3 regions of the Bacillus sp. 7894-2 genome follow, and region 2 is predicted to be linked to each of the others. Evidence: riboswitches for the same ligand, from Rfam matches in the RefSeq annotation. Region 2 holds a riboswitch; each other region holds the start of a gene.

Region 1 (6,234 bases), on a different contig from region 2:
AGGCCTATTTCCTCTCTTTGATGCCATTATTTTAACTGTTGGCCTATATGGGGAAATGACCTTACTGTTAATGGTACAGTTGAGAAAGCAATATGAAAGTTCGAAATCCTTGCTGTATACAAACAGCCTTTTAGTCCTTTTGATTGCAATTATGTTTGTTGGAACAGTAACAGGTACATTGGCTGTTTTTGGGGAGCAGTTAGTTAGAACACTTGAATATCCTGCACAAAGTATCGTGAGACTTGTTTCTTTCGGATTTGTGGAACGTTTTGATGTTTATGGAATTATCGTAATTGTATTTGGCGGGATCATCCGTATTTCTGTCCTGCACAGTTCGATTGGAAAAAGCTTTGAGCCCTGGTTCAAAGATAAAGGTAAATGGGGGGTACACTTTGCTTCTGTAATAGTAGTTGTGTTATTCACTGTTTTCGGTATTAAAAATTATAATCATTTTATTTCTGATTACATATCTAAATATTATCCTCTGACTGCTTTGATCTCCTTCACAATTCCTCCTTTTACTTGGCTAGTTGCTGAAATCAGAAAAAAGGTTAAGGAGAAAAACGCAACATCTCAAATTAATAAAAACTAATTGAACAGTTGCTGGCAGGCAGAAAAGAAGAATACACAGTGTCGAGGTGCTCCATGTGGAGAGCCTCGACCAATCCTATACAAAACTAACATAAACTAACTGATGGGAAGCTCTAACCAATTAGTCTGCCCTAAATTATTTATTGATTTTTTTCCTAATTAAATAAAACCACATCAATGCATAGGTTAAGAACAGAAGGAGCAAAAATAAGGACACAGACAAGTCGTTCTGAATGATCATTCCAGTACACCTCGCTTTATGTATGCATTTATTTTAGGCTGTCCAATGGAAACGGAAAAAATAAGTAGAATACCACCGCAGCAGGCAGGGAAATCAGCATGGCAACCGCAGGTCTTCGATAGTGGATTCGCAATACAGCAAATAGAGCGATATTCAGCCAAATGTTATGCCAGCTGTTCCAGCCGTTATCGTACACATACATTCCTTTGTGGGCAAACAGTGATTGAATAATGGTAAAAAAGCCAATCCATATAGCAGAGTAAATGTATCCCTGTTTTTTATTGTCAGGGTAGCGCTGCAGGTAAATAATCAGAGCCATAGGAGTAATAAAAAATGTGAAAGCTAAGTTAATAATCGAATGATTTAGCCATTCAGCCGTAATACCTCTAAAAGCCCACAGTGTATGATTAAAATAGAGCATATTGTAGGTCAGGTTGATCGCAATAAAAAATAAGACAGTAGGATATTGCTTTTTCCACTGCGACCAGTCAATAAAGCGGTAAGCGAACAATATCCATACGATGATTACAAGTGCAAGATACATAGTAACATCACCTTTTACATTTAATACATACAGGTATTTCCATTTCACAAAAAAATATTCATCTAAAATGCGCCTTCTTTGAAGGAAAGCGGACTTACCTATATAATGGCTTTATTGTGTTAATTGAAGAAAGGAAGAGGACTATGAAAGAAGCAAAAATTCCCCCGCAGATCAAATTAATCGCCCTTGATATGGATGGAACATTACTGAACTCCAAAGGGGAAATTCCTGAAGAGAACCGTGCAGCTATAAAAGAAGCAAAGGAGAAAGGAATCGAAGTCATTTTGAGCACCGGCAGATCCAGGTTAACGGCAGGCGATCATGCTGATTCTCTAAAATTAAATTCTTATTTGATCACGGTAAATGGCAGCGAAATATTTGGACCTGGTGGTGAATCCATTTTAAGAGCTCCAGTGGATTCTAAAGTAATGGAATGGATGTGGAATCTGTCTAAGACACACAAGACCAATTTCTGGGCAACCAGCTGCGAGCGCGTGTGGATGAACGAAATGCCGGAAAATATCCATGATCATGAATGGCTTAAATTTGGATTTGATATTTCAGATGATGCGATCAGGGAGCTGATTCATAAAGAGCTTCAGTCTAAAGGCAACCTGGAAATTACTAATTCCAGCTTAACCAATATAGAAGTCAATGCTTTAGGCATCAACAAAGCCAAAGGTATCCTAAAAGTAACCGACCTCCTTGGTATTTCAATGGAAAATGTAATGGCGATGGGAGACAGCTTGAACGATATTGCCATGATTAAAGAATCAGGCTGGGGAATAGCGATGGGCAATGCACAGGACATTGTTAAAGAGACAGCCGATGCTGTGACAGGAACAAATGATGAAGCCGGTGTTGCACTGGCCATCCGCAAATGGGCTCTATAACTTAAACCAAAACACCGGCTATCAGGCCGGTGTTTGATTTTTACGAATGGTTTCCTGTACTTCCACTTCCACATTTCCTTTAATCGCCCTTGAGATCATACAGGATGCTTCTGCTTTTTGGACAAGCTTATGTGCAAGAGTATGGTCCTTATCATCAGCGTCTGATTTAAGCACAATAACTGGGTGATGAATAATTTTTTTGTAAGTAATCACCCCTTTGGTGACATCAACAACTCCTACCGACTCCATTGTAAGGTCCTCTTTATCGAGCCGGCTGCGTTCCATCATGGCTGCAAGTGTAATAATATAACAAGTAGCCGCCGCCCCGAGCAGCATTTCATCCGGATTCGTTCCGATTCCGGGACCGTCCATTTCCGGTGGAATGGATACCTGTGTTCTCAGGCCGCCTGTTTCTATTTCCCCAACATCATTGCGAAGACCAGGCCAATGTGCTTTCAAGTGAAAATGGTGTTCAGCCATATTTGAATCCTCCAAGCTATGTATTCTTACTTACACCTTAAAGAGGAAGCGGCAGAATTGCAAGCTTTACAGATTTCATGATTCAGGCTAAGATAAAAACAGCCAACTTAATAGTTTTACTGCTAGGGGTGCCCGATGCTCGCGGGCTGAGAAAGAAACCGGACTGTTTTTTACCCTTCGGACCTGATCTGGATCATACCAGCGTAGGAAAGTAGTAATTTCGGAGAACAAACATAATTCTCTATAGATTATTCAGCCAGGTCCTTATATGGATCTGGTTTTTATTTTGTTCTCTTTTCAAAGGCTATTGAGCGGCAAACGCAGAGGAGGAATGAATGTGAACATTCAAGAGATTAGCAGTCTATTGGAAAAAGTAAGAGAGTTTAATCCTTTAGTACATAATATCACCAATGTGGTGGTAACCAATTTCACTGCCAATGGCCTGCTGGCAATTGGGGCATCACCTGTAATGGCATATGCGCATGAAGAGGCGGGTGATATGGCTAAAATTGCCGGGGCACTGGTTCTCAACATGGGAACATTGACTGAAAAAGAAGTGAAAAGCATGCTTATCGCAGGAAAATCAGCCAATCAGCATGGGGTGCCGGTAATCTTTGATCCGGTTGGTGCCGGCGCGACAGCCTATCGCACAGAAACAGCCAATAGAATAATGGAAGAATTAGATATTAGCATCATAAGAGGAAATGCAGCAGAAATTGCCAATGCAGCAGGACAGAAATGGAATATTAAGGGCGTTGATGCAGGAGAAGCAGAGGGAAACACTTCTGAGCTCGCAAAGTCAGCAGCAAATAAACTTGGTGCAGTCACCGTCATTACAGGAAAACAGGACATCATTTCAGATGGAAGAGCCACTTTTACCATTAACAATGGACATCCCCTGTTAACGAAAGTAACGGGTGCCGGATGCCTTTTGACTTCTGTTATTGGAGCTTTCGCTGCTGTTGAAAAGGATCCAGTAAAAGCGGCAGCTGCTTCATTGGTCGTGTATGGCTCTGCCGCCGAAATCGCTGCAGAAAAAACGGATGGCAGGGGCCCGGGCACTTTCCAAATAGAGTTCTTGAATAGCTTATATACTATCTCAGCCTCAGATGTTGAATTGCGCGGCTCTTTTAGTCAGGTAGGAGGGGAATAAAAATGAAGGTGAACAAAGCTTTAACCATAGCAGGATCAGACAGCGGCGGCGGTGCTGGTATTCAGGCAGATTTAAAAACCTTTCAGGAACTCGGTGTTTTCGGCATGTCAGCGTTAACTGCCGTAACGGCACAAAACACCAGGGGAGTGCAGGGAGTTTATCCCATGACCGCAGAGGCTGTTGCGTCACAATTACAATCCATTGGAGAGGATTTAAGGCCTGATGCAGTCAAGTCAGGTATGCTCTTTAGTGCTGAAATTATCGAGACGGTTTCAAAGGAGATTGCGGAATACGGATGGAACAATATCGTCATTGATCCGGTGATGATAGCAAAAGGTGGAGCATGTCTTCTTCAGACTGAAGCCATTTTAGCGATGAAAAAGCATCTAATTCCGCTCTCGATGGTGATTACACCCAATATACCCGAGGCGGAGGTTTTAACGGATGCTAATATTCGTTCAATGAAAGATAAACGGAAGGCAGCAAAAGAACTACATAGGCTTGGAGCGAGACATGTCATCATTAAGGGCGGCCATGATGAGGGAAAAGTGGCTGCCGATCTATTATTTGACGGTGAAAGTTTTACCGAGTTCAAGAGTAATAGAATACAAACAGTAAACACGCACGGTACTGGCTGCACCTTTTCGGCTGCCATTACAGCCGGACTCGCTGAAGGCTTTTCTGTGCCGCAGGCTGTTGATCGTGCAAAGCAATTTATCCAGGCAGCAATTGAACATGACTTAAGAATTGGCAGCGGTCATGGACCAACCAATCATTGGGCTTATAATTTGAAGAAAAAGGAGAATTTCGTTCATGAGAATTAATTCAGAGGAAATGAGTGAGCTGCTTAAAGTATATTTAATAATGGGAAGCGTAAATTGCTTCCAAGAGCCTGAAGATATTCTCCGATCAGCAATTAATGGGGGCATATCCCTGTTTCAATTCCGTGAAAAAGGTGCAGGATGCCTGCAAGGCAAAGAGAAGGAATCTCTTGCAAAAAGGCTTCAGGCAATCTGCAACGAGAGCGGCATTTCTTTTATCGTCAATGATGACATTGAATTGGCGCTTACTATTAATGCAGATGGAGTCCATATAGGCCAGGAAGACGAACCGGCAGATGTGGTCAGGAGAAAAATCGGCAGCAAAATCCTTGGCGTGTCCGTTCATAATATGATTGAAGCAGAAGCAGCAATCCGGCAGGGAGCAGATTACCTCGGCATTGGCCCTATTTATCCGACAAGCACAAAGAAAGATGCCAAAGCAGTTCAGGGTCTTACTTTTTTAAAGGAATTGAGATCTGCTTCTATCCAGATTCCTGTGGTAGGTATTGGCGGAATTAACTCTAAAAATACACCTCCCATTATGGCTGCTGGAGCAGACGGTGTTTCAGTCATTACGGCAATCAGCCAGGCGGATTCCCCTGAAAAATCAGCCAGGGAGTTAAAAGAAGCAGTAAGGAGAAATGTCCATTAATTTTGAGCATTTTTTTTAAAAAATCAGTATTATCGATTGCCTTTCAAGTTTCAGTGTTTATTACTATGCAATTATTGAAAAGCCATGGTAATGTTGTACTCATACAGATTTTTTCGTAAGGAGATACAATTGCAATGAAACTCGTATCATGGAATGTGAATGGCATTAGGGCCTGTGTGAAAAAAGGCTTCACAGATTACTTCAAAGAGGTGGATGCAGACATCTTTTGCATCCAGGAGTCCAAATTGCAGGAGGGACAGATTGAGCTCATCCTGGATGGCTATCACCAATATTGGAATTATGCGCTTAAAAAAGGATATTCGGGTACAGCTGTATTTACGAAAAAAGAGCCTATCTCTGTCCGCTATGGATTGGGCGATGAGGAAACAGAACCAGAAGGCAGGATTCTCACGCTTGAGTATGAAGGCTTTTATCTGGTGAATGTCTATACGCCAAACTCAAAGCGTGACCTGGCCCGGCTTCCATACCGCCTTGAATGGGAAGAGCGGATTCGGGAGTATTTGCTCGGGCTGGATGAAATAAAGCCTGTTATTATGTGTGGTGACTTAAACGTGGCCCATAATGAAATAGATTTAAAGAATGCAAAATCCAATCGCGGAAATTCCGGGTTTACCGATGAAGAACGTGAAAGAATGACCAGTTTGCTTGGTTCCGGGTTTGTTGATGCCTTCCGCTATAAATATCCGGAAGCCGAGGGTGCCTATACATGGTGGTCGTATATGGCAAAAGTAAGGGAGCGGAATATCGGCTGGCGGATCGATTATTTTATTGTGTCAGAAAAGCTTCAGGAAAAAATAATAGATTCACAAATTCATTGCGACATTATGGGCAGCGACCA
Region 2 (6,234 bases):
CACATTCTGTGAAAGGATGAGGAGAGGGTAAACAGACTCCCTAATAAAAGGTAATAAGTGCAGTATTACAGCTGTAAGCAATCCGAATGCAGTGCCAATCGCAAATCCCCAAAGGGAAAGCTGGACTGTCGATTGAAGATGCGGGCGGAAGCCATCCCAGCCCAAAACCGCCTCCTGAATGATATCTGTTGGTGGAGGCAGGAGCCATGCAGGGACTCCTGCCAGATTTACCGCCAGCTCCCAAAAAATGAATAAAAGGAGGAGAACCGCAGCCGGCCTCCATCCTTTCCTTAGCACATTGATCATGGACGGTACTTCTCCGTTAAATCACTCATTTCAATACCATCGGGCTGATAGAGTATCTTAACCTGTGAGATTACATTGCTGCTTCCTATTTCAATCATTTTTCTGTTCATGTCAGCAATGATTTTCAGTAAATGTTCTAAATCGCCTTCCATCGTTGTTTCGAGGGGATGCACTTCGTACTTAACGCCGGATTGCTGAATGATACTGATTGCTTCATCAACGTAAGGAATAACACTTTCCCCATCTTTTGTTTTTGGTATGATTTGAATGCTTACAAGTGCGTTTGCCATTTCATAAACTCTCCTTATTCCGGCAGGAAGTCATTTGTAAATGCTTTGCCGGCATCTAATTCTTTATCTAAAAGACCATTTTCATGCATCCAGTCTGCATAGTTTTCCCAGACCTCAAGCTTTTGTTCTCCCCATCTGGGAGCATCGTCCTGATAGCGCGGGGATAGCCACTCCTGACTCTTTTTGACCAATTCGCTATCCAGGTCTGGAGCATTCTTTAACAGAATATCAGCTGCTTCGCCCGGCTTGTCGATTGCAAATTCATATCCTTTAGCTGCAGCATTTACAAATGCTTTGACAGTTTCCGGATCATCTTCAATCATTTTTTCACTGGTAGCGAGAACAGGCGTGTAGTAATCCAGTTTTTCTGAGTAGTCTGTGAGGTAGACCATATTAATCTTTTCCCCCCGAAGCTCAGCTTCTACACCTGTCCATCCGTAATAAATCCATGCGAAGTCTATATCTCTTTTAACCGCCGTAAAAAAGTCTGCATCTCCCATGTTAACTATTGACACCTTTTCCGCATCCGCATTTTCCTTTTTCATTAGGGAGTCAATTACTGATTTTTCTAAAGGAGCTCCCCACCCGCCATACGTTTTTCCTTCAAAGTCTTTCGGTGATTTAATGTTTTTTTCGACAGGGGATGCAAAACCGGAAGTATTGTGCTGAATGACAGCCGCTATTGATACCAGCGGCACACCCTGTACACGGGCTTCTGTAATGCTTTCCTGATAGCTGACACCGAAATCAGCCTTGCCTGATGCCGTCAATTGATCTGCACCTGCTTCGCCTGGCATGATAATTTCGACATCGAGCCCTTCTTCTTTAAAATAGCCTTTTTCTTTTGCGGCATATAAGCCGGTATGATTGGTATTGGGTGTCCAATCCAGTACGACAGTAACTTCTTTCAATTCTTGTTTGCTGCCTGCATCTTCATTTCCAGTTTCAGCATTCTGACCGCTGCCGGCACAGCCGGTTAGCAGCAGCAGCGCAGAAATAGCTGCTAAACATTTTTTCATAGAGAAACCCCCCAGAAGCTTTTATGTAATAAGGAAAGTTGATATTAGTCTGCCCTGAAAAAATAAAAAACGCCCCGGCATAAAACCGGGACGCATATAAAAAACATTTTAATATGTTTAAGAATATGTTCCCTACGCCGGTATTAGCCAGATCAGGTTCAAAGGGTCAGCATCTTAAGGATGAAGTCTCAACCGGCACACCGGTTCCCCTACATTTCTTGCTATTTAATTTTAAAAGGCATGAATACTTTCCTTGATTTATTATAGCAGACAATATCAAAATGGACACCATTTGAAAGTTATTTCATTTCAATAGTCCGGCTTTCTTTCCAGGTTTTGAATTTCTCAAGTTCACCTGTAATCTGGCTGACGGCAAAACCAAGTACTGCTGCATCATCAAGAATACCCATTCCAATTAAAAAGTCTGGAACCAGGTCGATAGGAGAGACAAAGTATAGGATGGATGCAATAATAAAGATAATTGATTTTTTGGAGATATGCCGGTAATCGCCTTTTGACCATGCCTTAACTAAATCGATCAGCAGCTGAAACTTTTCCCATATATCACTTAACGAAGATTTGTTTTTCTCAGCTTTAAGTGTAGCCTTGTTTAGCAGACCTTTTGTTTTTTCAGGATCCTCCGCATAACGTTTTGCCCTGGAAGAAAATTTTTTATAGCCGTCCTTATAATCTTTCGTTTCTATGTCAGGCATAGCCATCACTCCTATATTGATAATTCGTAAAACAGTTATAATCTATTATTTACCGCATACCTGACATGACATAAACATTTAACCAGGAGAAAAAAATGGAAAAAGCAGTACGGCAGATTTTTATTATAGATTTTATAAAAATATCTCATACTATGATTTTATGAGCCAATCCCCTATAATGGACAATGAACATGATTACTGCTGTTTCAAGCGATATGATATATAAGGAGTGTTCAGCATGTTATCAAACATCGGTATTCCAGGCTTAATTCTCATCCTGGTTCTTGCTCTTATTATTTTTGGTCCTAAAAAACTTCCTGAAATAGGGAGAGCATTCGGGGAGACCTTAAAAGAATTTAAGAAATCTACCCGTGATCTCACTAAAGATGATGATGATGATAATGATAAAAGAAAATAGCCTACTGGTTTAGAACCGGCTTTGCAGACGATTAGTCTCGAAGCCGGTTTTTCTTTTTTATGGCTTTCAAACCGAGTGAATGGGTATATAAAAGAAGGAAAATAAAAAATAGTTGACTAACATGTATATACAGGATAAAATGAAAGCGTAAACAGTTCATGTATATACAAGTTAGTTTGTGTGTAATGGATAGATTTATAAAAATCGAGAACGATAAATGAGAACCTTAAAACTGTTTTTTTCTTTAATATGAAAACGGTAACAGGAGGAGAGCGTAGAATGGCCACAAATAAAGAGTCAGCAGAGCAAATCGTAGAAGCTATCGGGGGCAGGGATAATATCGCTGCGGCCACTCATTGTGTAACAAGGCTGCGTTTTGCATTAAAAGATGAAGGAAAAGTCAATAAAGAAAAGCTCGAAGATATTGATATTGTAAAAGGTTCATTTTCCACCAATGGACAATTCCAGGTTGTGATTGGACAAGGCCTCGTTGATAAAGTATATAAAGAAATGACAGATACAACCGGTATTGGTGAATCGTCAAAAGAAGAGACCAAAAGTGCAGCTGCCGAAAACTTAAATCCCCTGCAGCGTGGAATTAAAACACTGGCTGATATTTTTATTCCTATCCTCCCGGCTATCGTAACAGCTGGTTTGCTGATGGGAATCAACAACATTATGACAGCCCCGGATATTTTCTTCGATGATAAGTCGTTTGTTGATGTTTATACAAACTGGGCTGATCTGGCGAGCATCATTAACCTGATTGCCAATACGGCTTTCGTATTTCTTCCAGGCCTGATTGGATGGAGTGCTGTAAACCGGTTTGGCGGCAGTCCGCTTCTTGGTATGGTGCTTGGTTTGATGCTGGTGCACCCTGATCTTTTAAATGCATGGGGCTATGGTGCAGCAGAGGAAGTCCCGAAGTGGAATTTATTTGGTCTTGAAATTGAAAAAGTAGGTTACCAGGGCCAAGTGTTGCCTGTATTATTTGCTTCATATGTTTTGGCTAAGATAGAAGTATTTCTGCGAAAAAGAATTCCTGATGCGTTTCAGCTTCTGACTGTCGCGCCAATCGCTTTGCTTATTACCGGATTTCTTTCTTTTATTGCCATCGGACCAATTACATTCACGATTGGCAGCTGGATTACAAATGGGGTTGTCGGAATCTTTGATGCTGTTCCGGCCCTTGGAGGCTTGATTTACGGAGGATTATATGCACCTCTTGTTATCACTGGCATGCATCATACATTCCTGGCAGTCGATCTTCAGCTAATCGGCAGCATTGGCGGCACGTTTTTGTGGCCGATGGTGGCACTATCCAATATTGCACAGGGTTCAGCCGCTTTTGCCATGATGCTGTTAAGCAAAGGGAACGAAAAGCTGAAAGGGCTTGCGCTCACTTCTTCCATTTCAGCGTGGCTGGGTGTAACGGAGCCGGCGATGTTTGGGGTTAATCTTCGCTTTAAGTATCCGTTCTTTGCAGCGATTATTGGGTCAGCTGCAGCAGGCATATTCATCACTATAAATGGTGTTAAGGCACCGTCAATTGGAGTAGGCGGCTTGCCGGCATTCTTCTCCATCTTTGCGGAAAACTGGGGTGCTTTCTTTATCGGAATGGGGATTGCCCTAGTTGTGCCGTTTGTATTAACTTTAGCTTTCTCGAAATTTAGAAAAGCTTAAATAAAATGATTGATGCCATGGAGTTCTATGATTCCATGGTATTGCCATTTTTAGGCTTGCTCAATATTTTAATATACCGGAGGTTGCATTATGAAGAAGCAATGGTGGAAAGAGAGTGTAGTTTACCAAATCTACCCTCGAAGCTTCATGGACAGCAATGGAGATGGAATAGGAGATTTAAAGGGAATTATCTCAAGACTTGATTACTTGAAAGAGCTTGGTATTGATGTGGTCTGGCTTTCTCCAGTTTATAAATCACCCAATGATGATAATGGCTATGATATCAGTGATTATCAGGATATTATGCGTGAGTTTGGAACAATGGAGGATTGGGAAGAGCTTCTTGGAGAGCTGCATACAAGAGGCATCAAACTCATTATGGATCTGGTAGTGAACCATAGTTCAGACGAGCATATCTGGTTTTCAGAAGCAAGGAAATCGAAAGATAATCCATACAGGGACTACTATATATGGCGTGAAGGAAAAAGTGGAAAGGAGCCGAATAACTGGGGCAGCAATTTCGGCGGATCTGCCTGGGAGCTTGACGAAAGTACAGGAGAATATTATTTGCATCTGTTTTCAAAAAAACAGCCTGACCTCAACTGGGAGAATCCGAAACTGAGAAAAGAAATTTACGACATGATGACCTGGTGGCTTGAAAAAGGGATTGACGGGTTCAGAATGGATGTAGTCAACTTTATCTCCAAAGTGGAGGGACTTCCAGATGATGAACCAAAGCCAGGGAAGAAATATGCTTCTGGAAGCAAGTATTATCGAAACGGCCCAAAAATTCATGAATACCTGCAGGAGATGAATGAAAAGGCCTTATCGAAGTATGATGTAATGACTGTCGGTGAAATGCCTGGTGTAAATCCGGAGTGGGCTCGGCAGTATACAGGTGAATCACGCAATGAGTTAAATATGGTCTTCCAGTTTGAACATGTTAGTCTCGATAACGGGCCAAATGGCAAATGGGACCTCAAACCCCTTGATCTTTTTGATCTAAAAACAAATCTGACCAAATGGCAAAATGAACTGGATGAGGTTGGCTGGAACAGTCTTTATTTTAATAATCATGATCAGCCGCGCTCTGTTTCAAGATTCGGGAATGATGGAGAGTATTGGGATAAGTCAGCAAAGATGCTGGCAACATTGCTGCATATGATGAAGGGAACTCCATATATTTATCAGGGCGAAGAAATCGGAATGACGAATGTCCGTTTCTCAAGCATTGATGAATACAGAGATATAGAAACACTTAACTTTTATAAAGAAGCTCTTAACGATGGCTGGACAGAGGAAAAAGCACTGAAGGCCATCTATGCAAAAGGGCGTGACAATGCTAGAACGCCAATGCAATGGGATTCTTCCAGGCACGGAGGATTTACGGAAGGAACTCCATGGATAAAAGTAAATCCTAACTATAAAGACATTAATGTCGAAAAGGCCATGAAAAACCCTGACTCTGTTTTTCATTATTATAAAAAGCTTATAGAAATCAGGAAGAAAAATGAAATTATTATTTACGGAAAGTATAACCTTATACTCGATCAACATCCCGAAATCTACGCCTATACAAGAACACTCGGCAATCAGACTCTTCTTGTCATGTGCAACTTCTATGGCGGAAACACTGAAGCAGAACTCCCTGCAGACCTCCAGCAGAAAAAATTTGAACCGCTGATTGGGAATTACAATGAAATACAAATTGGCAGAACCATAAAACTTCGTCCATACGAAACTCAGGTGCTTCTCTTTAACAGCTAAAAGAAAAGCATTATTCTAAATAAACTAAAACAGGGTGA
Region 3 (6,234 bases), on a different contig from region 2:
GCAAGTTCTTTAAATCAGGAGAGTATTTCTATTATGCCGAGCTTTACTGGCAGCAAAAAAATCTATGTGGAAGGATCCAGACCGGATATCAAGGTTCCAATGCGGGAGATAGAATTAAGTCCCACCACCGGTACTTTTGGAGAAGAAATCAATGAGCCGGTTCGCGTATATGATACGAGCGGGCCTTATACGGATCCTCAATACACGTCCGATCTAAAAACAGGGCTTCCCGCTCTGAAAAGCCGGTGGATTCAGGAACGCGGGGATGTTGAAGAGTATGATGGGCGGGAAATTAAGCCCGAGGATAACGGGTTCCGCGATGAACATGATCCGCGTGCTAATCATAAAGTCTTTCCTGGCTTATCCCGCAAGCCATTGAGAGCGATTAAGGGGAAGAATGTCACCCAGCTTCACTATGCAAAAAAGGGAATCATTACTCCAGAGATGGAGTTTATAGCCATTCGGGAAAATATGGAACCTGAATTTGTCCGGTCTGAAGTAGCGAGGGGCCGGGCAATCATTCCTTCCAATATCAATCATCCTGAGACAGAGCCAATGATCATCGGAAGGAATTTTCATGTGAAAATTAATGCGAACATTGGAAACTCGGCTGTTTCATCCTCTATTGAAGAAGAGGTCGAGAAAATGACCTGGGCTACCCGCTGGGGAGCAGATACAATTATGGATCTGTCTACAGGCAAGAATATTCATACTACACGCGAATGGATTATTAGAAACTCCGCCGTTCCGGTCGGTACTGTTCCCATTTATCAGGCACTTGAAAAGGTTAATGGCATTGCCGAGGATCTTACGTGGGAAGTATACAGGGATACCTTAATTGAACAGGCAGAGCAGGGGGTTGACTACTTTACCATTCATGCCGGTGTCCTTTTACGTTATGTACCGCTTACTGCCAAAAGGCTGACCGGAATTGTTTCGAGAGGCGGATCCATTATGGCACAGTGGTGCCTGCATCATCATCAAGAGAACTTTTTATATACACACTTTGAAGAAATCTGCGAGATCATGAAAGCTTATGATGTGGCCTTCTCCCTGGGGGATGGACTGCGGCCGGGATCGATTGCAGATGCAAATGATGAGGCTCAATTTGCGGAGCTTGAAACACTAGGGGAGCTGACGAAAATTGCCTGGGAACATGATGTACAGGTAATGGTCGAGGGACCTGGCCATGTTCCAATGCATTTAATCAAAGAGAATATGGATAAACAATTAGAAATCTGTAAAGAAGCACCATTCTACACACTCGGACCCCTTACGACTGATATAGCTCCGGGGTATGACCATATTACCTCTGCAATCGGGGCTGCCATGATAGGCTGGTATGGGACGGCGATGCTTTGCTATGTTACCCCTAAAGAACATTTGGGTTTGCCAAATAGAGATGATGTGCGCGAGGGTGTCATCACGTATAAAATTGCAGCCCATGCTGCAGATCTGGCAAAGGGACATCCAGGAGCACAAAAAAGGGATGACGCCCTGTCAAAAGCCCGTTTTGAATTCCGCTGGAGAGATCAATTCAATCTCTCATTGGATCCTGAGCGCGCTTTGGAATTCCATGATGAAACCCTGCCGGCTGAAGGGGCAAAAACCGCTCATTTCTGTTCCATGTGCGGACCAAAATTCTGCAGCATGAGAATTTCTCAGGATATCCGGAAATATGCAATAGAGAATAAGCTTGACACGGATGAAGCGATACAGAAAGGCATGGAAGAAAAAGCTGAGGAATTTAAAAAGTCCGGGACCATTTATCAGTAAATGAATAGTAGCTTAATAGTTATGTATCCGCTGGGGGTGCCTGTTTGCAGGCTGAGATTAAAGCAAAAGCTTTAAGACCCTTGGAACCTGATCTGGCATGAATACCAGCGTAGGGAAGTGGGGATTGGGTCTGAATTCTATGGCCACATACCTCCGCTTTCTATTTAGAAGGTGGTTTTTTATTGCAGAAAATCTAAAAAAGCTTGGGGGCAGCCGCTATGAAAAAACAGCTTCATGTTATATCAGATGGAAAGCTTTCTCCAGAGTCCTTCGCTGAATTAGCAGTTGAATTGGAACCCTTTACAGATAGATTCCACTTACGGGAAAAACATCGAACCTCAAGAGAGATATATGAAGGAGTTCAGCTGCTTCTTAATAAGGGAGTTCCTGTTCATAAAATCGTTATAAATGATCGTGTGGATGTTGCCTGGGCGTTTAGAACGGGTGTGCATCTTGCTTTTCACAGCCTTCCAGTCCATGTTGTCAAAATTCATTTTCCAGATATACCCATAGGATGTTCCGTACATTCTCTTGAAGAAGCAAAAGAGGCTGCAAAACAAGGGGCTGATTATATCCTGTTTGGGCACATATTTGAAACCGATTCAAAGAAGGGAGTTCCGCCAAGGGGCACTGGGTCACTGGAGGCTCTTAAAAAGGCAGTAGATATTCCTGTATTGGCAATTGGGGGCATGGAACCAGAGAAAGTACCGGAGGTTTTGAAGGCGGGGGCAGACGGCATTGCTGTAATGTCGGCGATTTTGCAGGCAAAGGACCCTGTAGAAGAAGCAAAGCTTTTTGCAAAAAAATTAAATGAGGAGGGGAAATGATGAGGAAAATGTTTGATGCCGTTATAGTCGGAGGCGGCATTAACGGAAGCTCCATTGCTTTTCAACTGGCTAAAAGAGGGTATAAAGCGGCCGTTTTGGATATGGGGAAAATAGCCGGCAAAGCTTCAGGAGCAGCAGCTGGAATTTTAGGAGCCCAAACGGAACTGATAGAAGACGGCCCGCTATTTCAGCTGGCATGCAAAAGCCGCTCCATGTACCGGAGCCTGATTCCTGAACTGGAAGATTTATCACAGGTGCATATTGGCTATCAAAATAAGGGTGTATATAAAGTGGCGGCTAGTAAAGAAGAAGAGCAGGCATTAAAAAGATTGATAGAAAGACAGCAAACCGCGGATGAGCAGGCCGAATGGCTTTCGATTGATGACCTGATCAAACGTGAACCCTTCGTATCAAACAAATTGAGGGGATCCATGTATATACCGAATGACGGACAGGTACAGGCATATGAATTGTCTCTTGCTATTGCAAAAGCTGCAATAGCCCTCGGCGCAGAAATTTATGAGTATACACATGTAACAGATTTTATTTTAAAAGATGAAAAGGTTTATGGGGTGAGAACCAGCCAGGGAGAATTTCTTGCAGATTCCGTTATTGTTGCTTCGGGGGCCTGGAGCAGGGGGATTCTTGAGAGAACGGGCCTAACGCTCCCCATTAATCCCGTTAAAGGCGAGTGCTTCTCGGTCAAAATTGAAAAACCGCTTGTACAGGGGACGATCTTTTCACACGGATGCTATATCGTTCCTAAGAAATCCGGGAGGCTGGTAGTTGGAGCGACGGTTAAAGTTAATTCATTTGATGAGAAGGTGACCCTTGAGGGGATATCCTCGCTGATGGAAAAGGCGAAAAAACTGGTCCCGGATATAGTGAAGGCTGAATGGGAGCGTGCCTGGACAGGGATTCGACCCCAATCGGCTGATGGGCAGCCTTTTTTGGGAGAACATCCTGCTTATAGGGGGCTATATATTGCTGCGGGCCATTTTCGGAATGGGATCCTCCTTGCCCCGGCAACTGGAGTGCTGATGGCAGACATCCTCGAAGGCAAGACGGAGCAGTTTAATCCGTTTAAGCTGTCCCGCCTTGAATCTTTAGTTCACACGTAAACAAGGGGTGATATTATGAATGTTGTCATTAACGGAGATCCTATGGTGCTGCCGGCAGCAGTTAATTCTGTTTCAGCTCTGCTTAAGCATTTCAATTTGGAGCAAAAGGTAGTTATTGTCGAACTGAACCAGCATATTTTGGATAAAGCAGCGCATGCAATAACCATTCTGTCAGATGGGGATCGAATCGAAATTGTACACTTTGTAGGAGGCGGATGACTTGTTGAAAATTGGACCATATGAATTTAGCTCACGGCTATTGCTCGGAACAGGAAAATATCCAAACTTTGATGTGCAAAGCGAAGCTGTAGAAGCGTCGGGAACTGAGGTGCTTACGTTTGCTGTGCGCCGTATGAACATTTTTGAAGCGAACCAGCCCAACTTTTTGGAAAAGCTTGATTTAAAGAAATATAAATTACTCCCTAATACGGCAGGAGCAAGTACAGCCGATGAGGCTGTCCGAATTGCCAGGCTATCCAAAGCTTCAGGCTTATGCGACATGATTAAGGTTGAGGTGATTGGATGCAGCAAAACGCTTCTTCCCGATCCAATAGAAACTATAAAAGCAGCGGAAATCCTATTAGACGAGGGTTTTATTGTTCTCCCCTATACTTCTGATGATGTCGTGCTTGCTCGAAAACTTGAAGAACTAGGATGCCATGCTGTCATGCCATGTGCTTCTCCGATTGGCTCAGGACAGGGAATCATTAATCCTATTAATCTTCAATTTATTACAGAACAGGCTGATGTGCCGGTTATTGTTGATGCTGGAATTGGGAGCCCGGCAGATGTGGCATTGGCAATGGAGCTGGGAGCTGATGGAGTACTATTGAATACAGCCGTTTCCTCTGCTGATGATCCTGTTAAAATGGCAAAAGCAATGAAACTCGCCATTGAAGCAGGGAGGATGGGCTATGAAGCAGGCCGGATGCCGAAAAAACGGTATGCATCAGCAAGCAGCCCGGCGGAAGGAATGGTTTTTAGTTGAGTGAGCGATACTCCCGCCAGATGTTATTTCCCCCGATTGGCAAAGAAGGACAAAAAAAGCTGAGGGGAAAACACGCTTTGATTATAGGGGCTGGTGCATTAGGGGCTGCAAATGCTGAAACTCTCACAAGGGCAGGCGTCGGCAAATTAACCATTGCCGATCGGGATTATGTGGAGTGGAGCAACCTGCAGCGTCAGCAGCTTTATTGTGAAGAAGATGCTGTACGAAAAGTGCCAAAAGCGATAGCAGCGGCTAAACGCCTAAAAGCCATCAATTCAGAGGTGCAAATTTTCGCACGTATTATGGATGTAGGTGTACAGGAAATGGAAGAGCTGATTGAGGATGTTGATTTAATCATCGATTCAACCGATAATTTTGACATTCGCTTTCTGATCAATGATATTTCTCAAAAGCACCGGATTCCCTGGATATATGGAGGCTGTGTAGGGAGCTATGGTTTAAGCTATACCATCTTGCCCGGGGTGTCACCGTGCCTGAATTGCCTGATGGACAAATTGCCAATGGGGGGAATAACCTGCGATACGGCTGGTGTTATTCAGCCAGCTATTCAAATGGTTGCGGCTCACCAGTCTGTTGAGGCATTAAAGATATTGGCAGAAGACATGGAATCCTTACGCGCGACACTTGTTTCTTTTGATGTATGGAAAAATCAATTTAGTTCTGTGAATGTTTCTTCCTTAAAAGATCCTGAGTGCTTAACCTGTGGGACTAATCCAGCTTATCCCTTCCTGGCTTATGAAAATCAGACAAAAACAGCGCTGTTATGCGGAAGGGATACCGTTCAAATCAGGCCCCCAGCCCTTCAAAAAATGGATATTGCATATCTGGAAAAATTTCTGGTATCTCAAGGAATCAACGTAGAGAGCAATCCTTATTTGCTTTCATTTTCGATCGATGGCACCAGAGTGGCTGTATTCAAGGATGGAAGAGTGCTGGTGCATGGGGTAAGAGACATTCTACAGGCAAAGAACCTTTATCATCGTTTCCTTGGATAATGGGTTTTGCCTGTCCGCATAGCATTTGAAGGCTAAAAGAAAATAGACCTGTCCATTCTTTATTTGAAGGGCAGGTCTTTTTGGGTAATGGCAGGTTCGCTTGAATTTACTTCAGATTGGGGATAATTACTGTAAACATTGAGAGGAGAGAATTATGAACATTGATTCCATAAGGTTCACCGATCCTCCTGTCCATCATCAATTCCCGCCATTATATGAGAACCTGGGACTTCCTGAAGCATCTTCCTTTATTGAACAGAAATATGAATTTGATTTTACAATTGGAAAAACAAAAAGAACTGGGTATGGAAGTATTCGAATGTATAAGCAATATGGAGAGTATAAGGTGAGAATTTCTGAAAAATTAACCGGATTCGGGCCGAAAAGGCTTGAAAGGCTGGAGAGCCTGCTGATGGAGGAGGTTAAGGAACGATTTATCAGCAATATAAAATCTGAAACAAAAACGCGTAAAGTATACCACTTGCATTTTGGCCGTAAAGAGGGTG

The links. A riboswitch is a leader RNA that binds a small molecule or an ion and turns the genes downstream of it on or off. The one in region 2 is predicted to bind thiamine pyrophosphate.
Region 1: another riboswitch for thiamine pyrophosphate. It lies ahead of thiM (hydroxyethylthiazole kinase); the one in region 2 lies ahead of CHI10_RS09095 (ABC transporter substrate-binding protein).
Region 3: another riboswitch for thiamine pyrophosphate. It lies ahead of tenI (thiazole tautomerase TenI); the one in region 2 lies ahead of CHI10_RS09095 (ABC transporter substrate-binding protein).

What each region holds. Positions count from the first base shown of each region.
Region 1 is NZ_NPDG01000015.1:55,536-61,769, reverse strand. Features, by position in the region: gene CHI10_RS03305 (GerAB/ArcD/ProY family transporter) at 1-592, shown strand, start outside; gene CHI10_RS03300 (CBO0543 family protein) at 861-1,376, opposite strand; gene CHI10_RS03295 (Cof-type HAD-IIB family hydrolase) at 1,520-2,269, shown strand; gene CHI10_RS03290 (OsmC family protein) at 2,291-2,749, opposite strand; TPP riboswitch at 2,864-2,976, shown strand; gene thiM (hydroxyethylthiazole kinase) at 3,087-3,902, shown strand; gene thiD (bifunctional hydroxymethylpyrimidine kinase/phosphomethylpyrimidine kinase) at 3,905-4,726, shown strand; gene thiE (thiamine phosphate synthase) at 4,716-5,375, shown strand; gene CHI10_RS03270 (exodeoxyribonuclease III) at 5,510-6,234, shown strand, end outside.
Region 2 is NZ_NPDG01000058.1:116,280-122,513, forward strand. Features, by position in the region: gene CHI10_RS09085 (ABC transporter permease) at 1-306, opposite strand, end outside; gene CHI10_RS09090 (thiamine-binding protein) at 303-596, opposite strand; gene CHI10_RS09095 (ABC transporter substrate-binding protein) at 611-1,615, opposite strand; TPP riboswitch at 1,728-1,836, opposite strand; gene CHI10_RS09100 (YkvA family protein) at 1,915-2,328, opposite strand; gene tatA (twin-arginine translocase TatA/TatE family subunit) at 2,567-2,746, shown strand; gene treP (PTS system trehalose-specific EIIBC component) at 3,026-4,429, shown strand; gene CHI10_RS09115 (glycoside hydrolase family 13 protein) at 4,520-6,196, shown strand.
Region 3 is NZ_NPDG01000134.1:30,164-36,397, reverse strand. Features, by position in the region: gene thiC (phosphomethylpyrimidine synthase ThiC) at 1-1,776, shown strand, start outside; TPP riboswitch at 1,799-1,909, shown strand; gene tenI (thiazole tautomerase TenI) at 1,995-2,603, shown strand; gene thiO (glycine oxidase ThiO) at 2,603-3,724, shown strand; gene thiS (sulfur carrier protein ThiS) at 3,740-3,943, shown strand; gene CHI10_RS19245 (thiazole synthase) at 3,945-4,712, shown strand; gene CHI10_RS19240 (MoeB/ThiF family adenylyltransferase) at 4,709-5,728, shown strand; gene CHI10_RS19235 (hypothetical protein) at 5,883-6,234, shown strand, end outside.